One region of the Pigmentiphaga sp. MLSB6-MA01 genome, then DNA from elsewhere that is predicted to be linked to it. Evidence: predicted binding sites of a transcription regulator. Region 1 holds the regulator's gene; each other region holds the start of a gene.

Region 1 (4,076 bases):
TGGACCTGCGCCAGGACCTGCCCCCCGGGAGCCGCCGCAGTGTCGAGCTGATCAAGCGCAACGTCGAGGTCGAAGCCCGCCTGATCGACGATCTGCTCGACATCTCCAAGATCGTCAACGACAAGCTGAGCCTGCGCCTCGAACCCACGGACCTGGTGGGCATCCTGAACGGGATCGCCGAGATTTTCCGCGAAGAAGCCGCCGCCCGCCACATCGAGCTGCACTACACGCCGCTGCCCTATCCGGTCATCGTGCAGGCCGACCCGGCCCGCCTGCAGCAGATCGTCTGGAACCTGCTGAAGAACGCCATCAAGTTCACCCCGCGTGGCGGCGAGATACGCATCACGATGTACCAGCCCGCGCCGGGCAGGATCGCGGTCGACGTCTCGGACACCGGCATCGGCATCCCCCCGCAGGCGCTCAAGCGGATCTTCGACGCCTTCGACCAGGGCGAGGAAGACGCCGCCCAATCACGCGGCGGCCTGGGGCTGGGACTGGCCATCGCCAGCTCGCTGGCGCAGCGCCACGGCGGCACCCTGAGCGTGCGCAGCGACGGCCAGGGCAAGGGCACGACCTTCACGCTGACGCTGGACGATCCAGCCGGCGGAACGCTGCACGCCCCGGCCGAGGAAACGCTTCCCGCTTCCGCTCCACTGGTGCGCCCCGCGAGCATCCTGTTGGTGGAAGACAACGTCGATACCGCCGAAGCCATGCAATACCTGCTGGCCGAATACGGCTATGAGGTCGAGGTCGCGGAAAGCGTGGCGGCCGCCTGCCGCTGCGTCGATGCCCGGCGCTACGACGTGCTGGTCAGCGACATGGGGCTGCCCGACGGCGACGGCATCGACGTGCTGCGGCGCTACGCCCCCCAGTCCGGCCAGATCGCGGTCGCGCTCACCGGCTATGGCATGGAATCCGACGTGCGCCGCTGCCTGGATGCCGGGTTCGCGTTCCACCTGACCAAGCCGCTGGATATCGACCAATTGATCCGCGTCCTGCGGCGCGAACCCCGGGGCTGATGCGCCAAGCCCACCTTCGGCTTTTAGGGATGGGCTAGAATCGGAGGCAAATTATTTACTATTTTGCATAAATCACCCGCCCCGCCCGGCCGGCGCCTCCTGGAACGGCCCGCATGCGGTGCGCGGCGCCCCCCATGGACCGCTTCAAGCAGATCGAATCCTTCGTCTCCGCCGTCGTGCGCGGCAGCCTGTCGGCCGCGGCCCGCAGCGAAGGCGTCGCGCCGGCCGTCATCGGCCGGCGCATCGACGCGCTGGAAACCCGGCTGGGCGTCAAGCTGCTGATACGCACCACGCGCAAGATCTCGCTCAGCGCCGAGGGCACGGAGTTCTTCGAGGAATGCCAGCAAATCCTGCAATCCCTCGAGAATGCCGAAAACAGTGTGTCGGCGGGCGGCGAACACCCCAAGGGGCATTTTCGCGTCACGGCGCCCGGAGGCTTCGGCCGGCGCCATGTCGCCCCGCTGCTGCCCCGCCTGCTGGACGCCTATCCCGGCATCACCGTGACGCTGGACCTGAACGACCGGCTGGTGGATCTGGTCAACGAAGGCTATGACTGCGCCATCCGGATCGGCGACCTGGCCGACTCCAGCATGGTCAGCGTGCGCCTGGCCGACAACCGCCGCATGGTCGTCGCGTCGCCCGCCTACCTGGCCCGGCACGGCACTCCCCAGCACCCCACCGATCTGGCGCGCCACAACTGCCTGTCCTTCGGCACCGGCGTCAACCAGGCCCGGGGCTGGCTCTTCAGCATCGACGGCAAGGCCACGCCGCAGCGCATATCGGGTACGCTCGAATGCACCGACGGCGCCGTGCTGCATGCCTGGACGCTGGATGGACGGGGCCTGGCGTGGAGATCGCTGTGGGAAATCGAAGACGACCTCAAGGAAGGACGCCTGGTGGCCGTGCTCGACGAATTCGCCGCGCCCCCCAACGCCATCTACGCCGTGTATCCTCAACGCAAGCATCTGCCGCTGCGTGTCCGGGTCTTCATCGACATGCTGCGGCAAAGCTACGCCAAACGCCTGCCCTAGCCCCGCTCCGCCCGCCCAGGCCGCCACGGCCGGCCCAGAATAAAGACCAGCCATGACCAAACGCATTCCGGTTACTCTCGACTCCGTACGCTGTTCGACCTGCGGGCTGGGGCAATTCTGCCTGCCCGTCGGCATGGCCACTGAAGACGCCGGCCGGATGGACGAACTGGTGCAACAACGGATCCGGCTCACCCGGGGCGAACCCCTGTTCCGTTTCGAAGACGGCCTGGACGCCGTCTATGGCATCCGCTTCGGCACCCTCAAGACCTATCTCGAACTGGCGGATGGCCGCCAGCAGATCACCGGCTTTCACCTGCCCGGCGAGATCGTGGGGCTGGATGGGCTGGGCCGCAGCAGCCATGCCTCGACCGCCATCGCGCTGGAAGACAGCGAGGTCTGTGTGATCCCGGTGCGCGACCTGTCCTCGCTGGCCAATCACCTGCCCTCCCTGCAGCGCCAATTGATGCGCCTGATGAGCCGGGAAATCGAACAGGACCAGCAAATGCTGCTGTCCCTGGGCACGATGCGCGCCGAAGAGCGGCTGGCGGTCTTCCTCGTCAGCCTGTCGGAGCGCCTGGCCGCCCGCGGCTATTCCTCGTCCGCCTTCGTGCTGCGCATGAGCCGCGAGGAAATCGGCAACTTCCTCGGGCTGACCCTGGAAACCGTGAGCCGGCTGTTCTCTCGCTTCGCCAAGTCCGGCGTGCTGCGGATCCAGCAAAAACAGGTCGAGATCCTCGACATGCCGGCGCTGCGCGGCCTTGCCGGCCCCCATTGCTGACGGAACACCCATGACCACTTCCCCCCAGGCCGGGGCCAACGCCCCCATGTTCGCCCAGGCCCGCGCGCTGGACCCCCAGCGCCATGCCCACCTGCGCTTCGACCGCGAGGCCGGCTATGCCTTCTCGCGCGGCCAGACCGCGGTGCCGCTGGTGGCGACGGAATTCGCGATGGTGGCGCGGGACCTGCCCATCGTGTTCGCCGGCGACGAACAGATGCCCATGGCGGTGCTGGGCCTGCGCAACGCGCAAAACCTCATGGTGGACGCCGCCGGACAGTGGCGGCCCAACCGCTACGTTCCCGCCCATTTGCGACGCTATCCGTTCATCCTGCAGGAAGACCCGGCCAGCCAGCGCTACGCGCTGTGCGTGGACGAAGACGCCGAACACCTGCGCAGCCCCGCCGGCGACGCGCGCCCCCTGTTCGACGACGGACGGCCGTCCCCCGTCGTCGGGGAAATGCTGCAATTCCTGGGAGAACTCCAGGCCGGCCTGGCCATGACGCGCGACTACGTCGCCGCCCTGCGGGCCGAGAATCTCCTGATCCCGCGCCAGGTGGCCGTGGACCTGCGCGGCGGCGAGCGCGTCACGCTGGACGGCTTCCTGGTGGTGGACGAGGCCCGCTTCGACCAGTTGCCCGACGCGACGGCCACCGCATGGATGCGCAAGGGCTGGCTGGCCATGACCTATTTCCATCTGCAATCACGGCTGAACTGGGGCCACCTGGTCGCCCTGGCGGAGTAGCCTCCGCGCGACGCTTCACGCCGCCTCGGAACGCGCCGGCGGCGTCTGGCGTTCTCCCACCTTGCGCAGGCTGGCACCTATGTGCAGGTCGGCGATCTGCCGGCGCAGCCAGGTATTGGCGCTGTCGTGATGATGGCGCGCATGCCAGAATTGGCGCATGTGCGTATGCGGCGTCTGGAAAGGCAGCCGCGACCACGTCGCCCCGGCGGCATCGTCGGTGATCGCCTGCGCGATGACCTCGGGCACCGTCACGATCAGGTCCGTCTGCGCCAGGATCTTGGGCAGCACCAGATAGTTGGGAACGCGCAGCGCCACCTCGCGCCTGTGCCCCTGCTTGCCCAGTTCCTTTTCGATCTGCAGATCGGTCTTGTTGGCCGTCACCACCAGATGCCGCGCCGCGAGGTATTCGTCCAGCGTGATCGCCTCATCCGCCTTGCTGAAGCCGCTGCCCATCACGCAGACGTGCTGGTCGACGAACAGGCCCTGCTGGTAGAAACCGCTCTGCA
Region 2 (4,076 bases), on a different contig from region 1:
TCTTATTCGCTCGCCTTGGCCTTCAGCGCGCGCACGTTGCTGTCCGTGACGATCTGCTGGCCGGTGGTCAGGAATGCGAACAGGTCGTGGGCGAAGGCATCCAGGCGCGCCAGCAGCACGCGGTTGCTGCGCGTGAAGAAGTTGTAGGCCAGCACCGCGGGAATGGCGACGGCCAGGCCCAGGCCGGTCATGATCAGCGCCTCGCCCACCGGGCCGGCGATGCGGTCGATGGTGGCCGCGCCGCCCTGGCCGATGGAGACAAGCGCGTGATAGACGCCCCAGACCGTGCCGAACAACCCGACGAAAGGAGCGGTCGACCCCACCGAGGCCAGCAGCGTCAGGCCATTCTCGAGCTTGGAGGTTTCCTCGTCGATGACCTTGCGCATGGTACGCGTGACGAAATCGGACTGCGAACCCGCTTCTTCCAGCTTGGCCGCGCCGAACTTCGCATGATGCTGGCGGGCATAGAGGGCGTGGCTGGTCAGGTGCGAGAACGGATCGTTGGCGCCATGCGTGGTGATTTCCCGGTCCACGGCCTCGAGCGAGGTCGCGTTCCAGAAATGCTGCAGGAAGGTTTCGCCCTGCCGCCGCGAACGCATGTTCGCAAAGGCCTTGACGACGATCAGGTACCAGGTCGCGAGCGACATCAGTACCAGGATGAAGAACAGCGCCTTGCCCAGACCATCGGTCTGAGAGACGAAGTGGGCAAAGCCCAGGCTCGGGGTCTCGGTCATGTCATTTCCTGCGAATATAGAAATTGAACGGTATAAGGGTTTCCCTGACGAGCGCCACGCCGTTCTCGGTGTAGGGCTTGAAACGGCCACGTGCAGCGGCTTCCAGCCCCGCCTCGTCCAGCCGGGAGAATCCCGAGGACTTCTCCACCGTCGCCTTTTCCACCCGCCCGCTGGCGTTCACGCGTATCCGGATCAGGACACTGCCCTCTTCGGACAGACGTATCGAAGTCCTGGGGTACACCGGCTCGGGCGGAGCGCCGAGGTAATCAATGGAACCCACCTGACGCGGCTCGTTGGAGACCGGCGCCTGCGGCGCCGCCGTGCGGTCGGACGGCTCGGGCCTACCGCTGGCCGGCTGCGTCGCGGCCGGCGCGGGCGCTGGCGCGGGGGCCGGCTCCGGCGCGGGCTGCGACAAGGCGGTTTCGGAAGGAGGAGCGGGTTCGGGCGGCGGGGGGGCCGGCTTGGGAGGCGGCGGCTTGGGAGCGGGCTTGGGGACGGGCTTGGGCGGGACTGGCTTGGGTTCGGGCTTCGGGGCGGGCGGCGTGGGCGCGGGCGGCGCGGCGGCCACCTGGACCTGGGGCGCGATTTCGACGAACCTTACCTCGACCGTCTCGACCGGCTTGGCCACCTGCGGCTCGGTGTTGGCCGCCAGTATCGCGCCAACCACTGCCACATGGAGAAGCGCCACCGCGACGCCGGCGCCGACGCGCAGCCCGAGGGGGGCCGGCGTATTCCAATGCAAGGTGGCACTCATTCGAATGAATCGCGTAGCTGACCGTGAAGATTGCTACGATATCACAAATGCGACTTATTCGCAGTTAGGTAACGACGACGGCATGCCGAAACCGCGATTCCGGCCCGCCGCCTTGCCTCAATGTTCCATCGTACGCACGATCAAGGCATCGCAGGGCGTCAGATAGACCAGCCGCTCCGCCACGCTGCCGATGGCGGTCCGCAGCAGCCCCGTCAAGCCATGCGTACCCACCACCAGCAGATCGGTGGGATGGTTGCGCGCATAGTCCGGCACCGCGCCCTCGGGCATGCCATGCTGCAGGACCAGCCGCGTGCCGGCCTGCCCCGCCTGCGGCAGGTTATTGGCGATGAAGCCATCGGCCAGGCGCTCGGCCGCCCGGCGCGCCGCCTCGACCTCATCCTGGTCCGGATCGGCCTTCAGTGTGGGGTAGGCGTGGAACAGCGTCATTTGCGCACTGGGGAAGAAAGCCCTCGCCGCGTTCATCGCCTGCCGGGAGCCCTCGGAAAAATCCGTGGCCGCGACGACATGCCGGTAGGGACGATGTGGCCGCTTCTTCACGATCAGTATGGGCAGCGTCGACTCACGCGCCAGTTTTTCGACGGTCGATCCCAGCAGCAGCCGGCCCAGCGTCTCGTCACGGGCCACGCCGGTCACGATCAGGTCGCACTGCCGGCCACGCGCGGTGCGCTGGATCACATCGACGGGGTTGCCCGTCTCCAGCACCAGCTCCATCGGCACGTCCACCTCGCCCACGATGTCGCGCAGGGCGCTCTCGGCCGCCTCCTTGTCCGCTTCGCGGTTGCCACGCGCCATCAGCCGCTCGACCAGCGGCGATTCTTCGATGACGTGGAGCACGACGAGTTTGCAGCGTCGCTGGCGGGCGATGTCGATCGCACGGTCCAGGGCCCGGTCGCCGCGGGCACTCAAATCGGTGGCAAGCAAGATGCTGCAAGTATCGGTACCCATGCTGGCATTCCATTGTTGGGGGAAGACCTATCGTGCCACGACCCCGCTGGCGCGAGCCCGCCCCGGCCGGGCCAGGCTTGACCTGGATCAAGCTTGCGGCGCGCATCGGGCGGAATCGCACGAATATCTCCCCATTCCGGGGGCGAGCCACCCTCGAAATGAAACCCGCCGTAACAAAATGTGGATATTATCCCTGCTCTCGACAAACTCCGATTTGAGGGACAAATGGATCTTCTTTTTACGGCTTTGCTTGTCCTAATATGTGGTATATGCACCACAATTTTCATCAGGAACCGGCGCCGGTCGCGGCGCATGGCGAAAATCGCCCGCTGCGGCGGCACGCTTTGCGAACAATGCGAGCGCTACGTTTCCCCCGCCGCGCAGGCCTGCCGGCACTGCCTGACCCCCGTCCGGACGACCACGGCACGGCCACGGGCATGAAGCGGCCACACGACGCAGGCAGATCCACGCCCGACTCCCAGGGCCACCCGCCCCGGCCGGACGCCTCCTCGCTTCAAGATGTCTGGTCAGGCTGGACGGACGAGACGATCCCCGCCTTGTTCACGCATCTGTACCTGTTCCGACTGGCCGCGCACATGGTCCTGCCACCGGCGGAACTTCGCGCCATCGCGAACAAGGTCGGGCAGCTGACCCGCGACCTGAAGAACATGAATGACCCGGACGACGAGGGGACACCGCCGTGAAGACTTACCGGAACGGCAAAGGAAAAGGGGCTGCCCGATAGGCAGCCCCTTTTTTTGATGGTGCCGGCAAGAGGAGTCGAACCCCCGACCTTCGCATTACGAATGCGCTGCTCTACCAACTGAGCTATGCCGGCGCAAGCTTTGTGAAGCCGCCCCAGGACCCAAGAGTCCAGGCCTTCAAGGCCCAAAAAGCGCGTACTTCAAGCTAGCCCGCTATTCTAGCAAAATTTTGCGCGCGTATTCAAATGCTACTCCGCATCCGGCTGCGCATCGGGATGGGCGGCCTGGAACGCGGGCAGCGCCGCGCAATGGTCGGCGATGCGCAGCACGGTCGGCATGGCGCCCAGGTCCGACTTCAGGCGGCGGGCGTTGTAGACCTGCGGCACCAGGCACAGGTCGGCCAGCGTCGGCTGGTCGCCATGGCAGCACAATCCCGTCGAGGGCGAGTCGGCCAGCATGCGTTCGAGCGCGGCCAGGCCGCCCTCCACCCAGTGCCGGTACCATTCGTCGCGCCCCTGCTGGTCCACGCCCAACGGGCTCTTCAGGTACTTCAGCACGCGCAGATTGTTCAGCGGATGGATGTCGCAGGCAATGTTCAGCGCCAGCGCCCGCACGCGGGCACGCTCGGCCGGGCTGGCCGGCAGCAGCGCGGGCTGCGGACGCGTCTCCTCCAGGTATTCGATGATGGCCAGCGACTGGGTCAGGACATGACCGTCGTCTTCCAGCACCGGCACCAGGGCGGCTGGGCTCAGGCGACGGAAATCGGGCTGCAGCTGCTGGCCGCCATCCTTGAGCAAGTGCACCGCGAGATAGTCGTACGGCAGCCCTTTCAAGGCCAGCGCGATGCGCACGCGATACGCGGCGGAACTGCGGAAATAACCATAGAGACGCATGAAGGCTCCGTAGGACTACAGGCGG
Region 3 (4,076 bases), on a different contig from region 1:
TGTATTTCGTACAGCCCCTGCTGCCGCTGTTCGCCCACGATTTCGGCCTGTCGCCCGCGGCTAGCAGCCTGGCGCTGTCGCTCTCCACCGCCCTGCTCGCGGTTTCCATGCTCGTGGCCAGCGCCATGTCCGAGCGGCTGGGCCGGCGCGCACTCATGTTCGCCTCGCTGCTTGGCTCGGCGGCCCTGACCACCGCGATGGCCCTCTTTCCCCAGTGGCCGGCGCTGCTGACGCTCCGTGCCTTGATGGGCATCACCCTGAGCGGCCTGCCGGCCGTCGCCATGGCCTATGTGGGCGAGGAAATGGAACCCCGCGCGGCCGGACTCGCCATGGGCCTGTACATCGGCGGTTCCGCCATCGGCGGCATGTCCGGCCGCCTACTGGCCGGCGTCATCGCCGACGGCCACGGCTGGCGCGTCGCGGCCCTGGTCATCGGCCTGATCGGCTTCGCCGGCGCGGTGCTGTTCTGGAAGACCCTGCCGGCATCCCGGCATTTCAAGCCTCGCATGCTGGACGTGGCCGGGGCCCTGGGCAGCTTCCGTGCCCACCTGCGCAATCCTGTCATGCTGCGGCTGTTCGCCCAGGGCTTCCTCCTGATGGGCGGCTTCGTCGCCGTGTACAACTACATCGGCTTCCGGCTGCTCGCCCCGCCATTTTCGCTCAGCCATGCCGTGGTCGGCATGGTCTCGGTGGTCTACCTGGCAGGTATCGTCAGTTCCGCCTGGATGGGAGACCTGGCCGCCCGGCTTGGACACGGGCGCGTCATGGCCGCGGGAGTCCTGCTGCAACTGGCCGGCGTGCTGCTGACCTTGTCGGGCAACCTGTGGCTGCTCGTCCTCGGGATGGCCGTGCTGACCTTCGGCTTCTTCGGCGCGCACTCCATCTGCAGCTCCTGGGTGGCGCGCGCCGCCCGCCAAGGCCGCGCCCAGGCATCTTCGCTGTACCTGTTCGGTTATTACTGCGGTTCCAGCCTGATCGGACTGGGCGGCGGCTATGCGCTGGACCGGGCGGGCTGGGGCGGTTTTGTCGGGCTGGTGGCCGTCCTGCTGGCGCTCGCGGCGGCCAATGCCATCCTGCTGGCCCGGCGCGCGGCGGCGGTCTAGGGCCCGTTCAGTTCTGGTTACCAACTCTCCCGCAGGCACCCTTTCCTTTTCCCCTTTTTCGTACCAGACTATCCATGAGTTGCCACCGTCGCCCACGCGTGCGGCGGACTTGAGCCAGATCAAGGTTCACGCATCGCGTTGCGGCTAGGATGGAGTCATCCACTCACGGCTGGAGGCGCATATGCTGGGACGTATCGCAGTTCATCTCGATCTGGACCGGGGCTGCAGGCGGCGCGTACGCGCCGCGGCGCAACTGGCCGCCGAACACGATGCCGCGCTGGTCGGCATCCATGCCAGTTTCGGCCGCCCCCTCCCCTATCACTACGAAGGTTTCTTCGTTTCCGACGACGTCAATCGCATGCTGCGCCAGCGGGTGGCGGACGACCGCGCCGCCACCGAAGCCCTGCTGCACGAGGTCGCGGGCGAAACCGGCGTGACGGCGCACTGGCGCACGGGAGACGGCCTGGCCGAGGACATCCTGTGCGAGCAGGCCCGCTATTGCGACCTCCTGATCATGAACCAGCCCAACGACGCCGATCCCGGCCCGCTGCAGATGCCGGCCCTGCTGGCCGCCGTGATGCTGGGCGCGGGCCGCCCGGTCATGATGCTGCCGTCGGTAGGCGAGTTGAACGCCATCGGCCGTCGCGTGCTTTTCTGCTGGGATGAACGGCGCGAATCGGCCCGCGCGCTGGCCGATGCCGGCCCCATCCTGGAAGAGGCCTCCGAGCTGTTCGCGCTGCGGGTCGACCCGCCGTCCGAATCCAGCGAGGCGGCCCAGGCCAAACGGGCCGATTTCCTGGCCTACTGCGCCGGGCGCCAATACCCGATCCCCCAGGAAACCGTGCGCGAGAGCGCGGGAGTGGGGATAGGCAATTGCATCCTGAATGCGGCCACGGACAACGCCTGCGACCTGATCGTGATGGGCGCCTACGGCCACAGCCGGGTGCGGGAGGCGGTCCTTGGCGGCACGACACGGACCCTGCTGGAGTCGATGACCGTGCCGGTCCTGTTTTCCCATTGACCCAGGGGCCCGTGGACGGCCCGGGGATCGGCAAGGAGCCGCACCATGAAGCAGAATCCACGATGGGCGGCGCCCCTGGCGCTTGCGCTGGCGGCCGCCTGGCCGCTTGCCGGCCAGGCGATGGACAAGGGCGAACAGAACGGCATCGCCTACGTGACGGGCGGCGTGGGCCAGGATGAGTCGACCGCCATCCGTGGCATGGCCAAGGACTACAGCCTGCGCCTGCTGGCGGCGGCCAGGAGCGGCGAATACGTGGCCGACGTGCGCGTGTCCATCCGCGACAGCGGCGGCAAGGACCTCCTGTCCGTGACCACCCAGGGCCCCTACCTGCTGGCCCGGCTCGCGCCCGGCAACTACCGGATCGACGCCGAATACGGATCGGCCAGGCAAAGCCGCCAGGTCCGCGTTCCCACCTCGGGACGGACCGACGTTTCCTTCTATTTCTGACCGGACCGGTCACTCACCATTCCAGGAGCATTCCATGTACCAGCGCATACTCGTTCCCGTCGACGGCAGCCCCACCTCCAACCGCGGGCTGGACGAGGCCCTGCGCATCGCGGCCCTGACCAAGGGGCAACTGCGTCTGATGCACGTGATCGACGAGTTGTCGCTGGCCGGGTCCATGGGCGCCTACGCCGCCTATGCCGACTGGATCACCGTCCTGCGCGCCAACGGCGCCGAACTGATCCAGCAGGCGCAGGCCAAGGCGAAGGCCGCGGGTATCGCGGCCGATACCGTGTTGCACGACAATTTCGCCGGCCCGGTGCACGAACTGGTGATCCAGGAAGCGCGCAAATGGCCGGCGGACCTGATCGTGATCGGCACGCACGGCCGGCGCGGCCTGCCCCGCATGGTGCTGGGCAGCAGCGCCGAGAAGATCCTGCGCGGGGCGCCGGTGCCCGTGCTGCTGGTCCGGCTGCCCGAGGCCGACGACGACGCCGGCCCGGGCACCCCGGACGTCACCCCTTGAGCTTGATGCTCGTGGGGTCGGCGGTCAGGTAGCCCACCGCGGCGCCGAAACGGTCCTTGTAGTTGGTACGGATCAGCGGGTCCAGCGCGTCCTTGACCTTGTCGTGCAGCGAACTCCAGTCACCGGCGTGCTGGAAGTTGCTCATGATGTAGGTCCAGCCGTTGATCTCGTCCACCGCGTGCAGTCCGGTCGACTCGCCGCCCGCCGGCACCGACAACAGCCGCGACAGCGACTTGGTGTCGACGTTGTAGGCCCACAGGAAGTTGTTGACGTGCGAGCCGCTGTCCTCGCCGATGAACAGCGTGCGCAGCTTTTCCGAGAACTTCAGGTTGTCGGGGTTGGCGACCAGCTCCGGATTGGCCTTGTTGCCCAGCGCGTCAGCGGCGATGTCCTCGCCCACCAGCAGCATCCGGGTGTGCACCGGCATCCATTCGCTGTTGATGGCCGCGCCGGCCTGGTCCTTCTGGCCGCCGGCCAGGTTGTGGGCCAGCACGCCGCCGGCGATCAGCGCCTTGTCCAGCGCGATGCCGCTCTGCTCGTTCCAGCCCTTGGCGTTGCCCTTGACCATGGAGTCCTGGATGTTCTGCAGGGCCGAGTACGCGACCTTGTCCTTGATGTTGACCGTGGTGCCTTCCATCTTGGTGAAGCCCATGCTGCCGCCCGCCAGGTAGGCGTAGCGATGGGTCTCCAGGAAGGCCGCGGCCTTCTCCATGCCGGGCTTGATCTTGATCCAGTTGGCCGCGCCGTTCGAGAAGATCTTCGTGTAGGTCGCATCCGAGGGATCGGCCTTGAGCACCGTCATGATGTCCTCGGGATCGAGCGTGTTGGCCATCTGCTCGATTTCCGCGCTGGTGGCGTGGCCCAGCTTGATCCAGGTCAGGTTGGCGCCGGCTGCGGCCGGATCGGCCGAAAAGCCGGCACCGAGCTTGGCGACGTACAGCGTGCCCGCCGACAGGTCCTTTTCCTTGTCCGCCACGAACAC

What was found. Region 1 encodes FNR, which switches genes on or off when oxygen is low (the NO sensors DNR and NnrR bind a similar motif). Its sites were predicted from a motif close to TTGATNNNNATCAA; they were not measured.
Region 2: AC1Q6E_RS14485 (universal stress protein) is a predicted target of FNR. The motif match lies at 2,532-2,545, and genes of this name have one in related genera.
Region 3: AC1Q6E_RS03405 (universal stress protein) is a predicted target of FNR. The motif match lies at 1,213-1,226, and genes of this name have one in related genera.

What each region holds. Positions count from the first base shown of each region.
Region 1 covers NZ_JBXAFV010000013.1:47,077-51,152, forward strand. The annotation lists gene AC1Q6E_RS20380 (hybrid sensor histidine kinase/response regulator) at 1-1,019, shown strand, start outside; gene AC1Q6E_RS20385 (LysR family transcriptional regulator) at 1,154-2,050, shown strand; gene fnr (fumarate/nitrate reduction transcriptional regulator Fnr) at 2,103-2,828, shown strand; gene AC1Q6E_RS20395 (SapC family protein) at 2,839-3,570, shown strand; gene AC1Q6E_RS20400 (LysR family transcriptional regulator) at 3,586-4,076, opposite strand, start outside.
Region 2 covers NZ_JBXAFV010000008.1:48,351-52,426, forward strand. The annotation lists gene AC1Q6E_RS14475 (MotA/TolQ/ExbB proton channel family protein) at 3-734, opposite strand; gene AC1Q6E_RS14480 (energy transducer TonB) at 736-1,488, opposite strand; gene AC1Q6E_RS14485 (universal stress protein) at 1,606-2,454, opposite strand; gene AC1Q6E_RS14490 (hypothetical protein) at 3,012-3,158, shown strand; tRNA gene AC1Q6E_RS14495 (tRNA-Thr) at 3,217-3,292, opposite strand; gene maiA (maleylacetoacetate isomerase) at 3,407-4,051, opposite strand; gene ispH (4-hydroxy-3-methylbut-2-enyl diphosphate reductase) at 4,067-4,076, opposite strand, start outside.
Region 3 covers NZ_JBXAFV010000002.1:15,057-19,132, reverse strand. The annotation lists gene AC1Q6E_RS03410 (MFS transporter) at 1-1,103, shown strand, start outside; gene AC1Q6E_RS03405 (universal stress protein) at 1,285-2,124, shown strand; gene AC1Q6E_RS03400 (carboxypeptidase-like regulatory domain-containing protein) at 2,170-2,571, shown strand; gene AC1Q6E_RS03395 (universal stress protein) at 2,606-3,094, shown strand; gene AC1Q6E_RS03390 (PhoX family protein) at 3,084-4,076, opposite strand, start outside.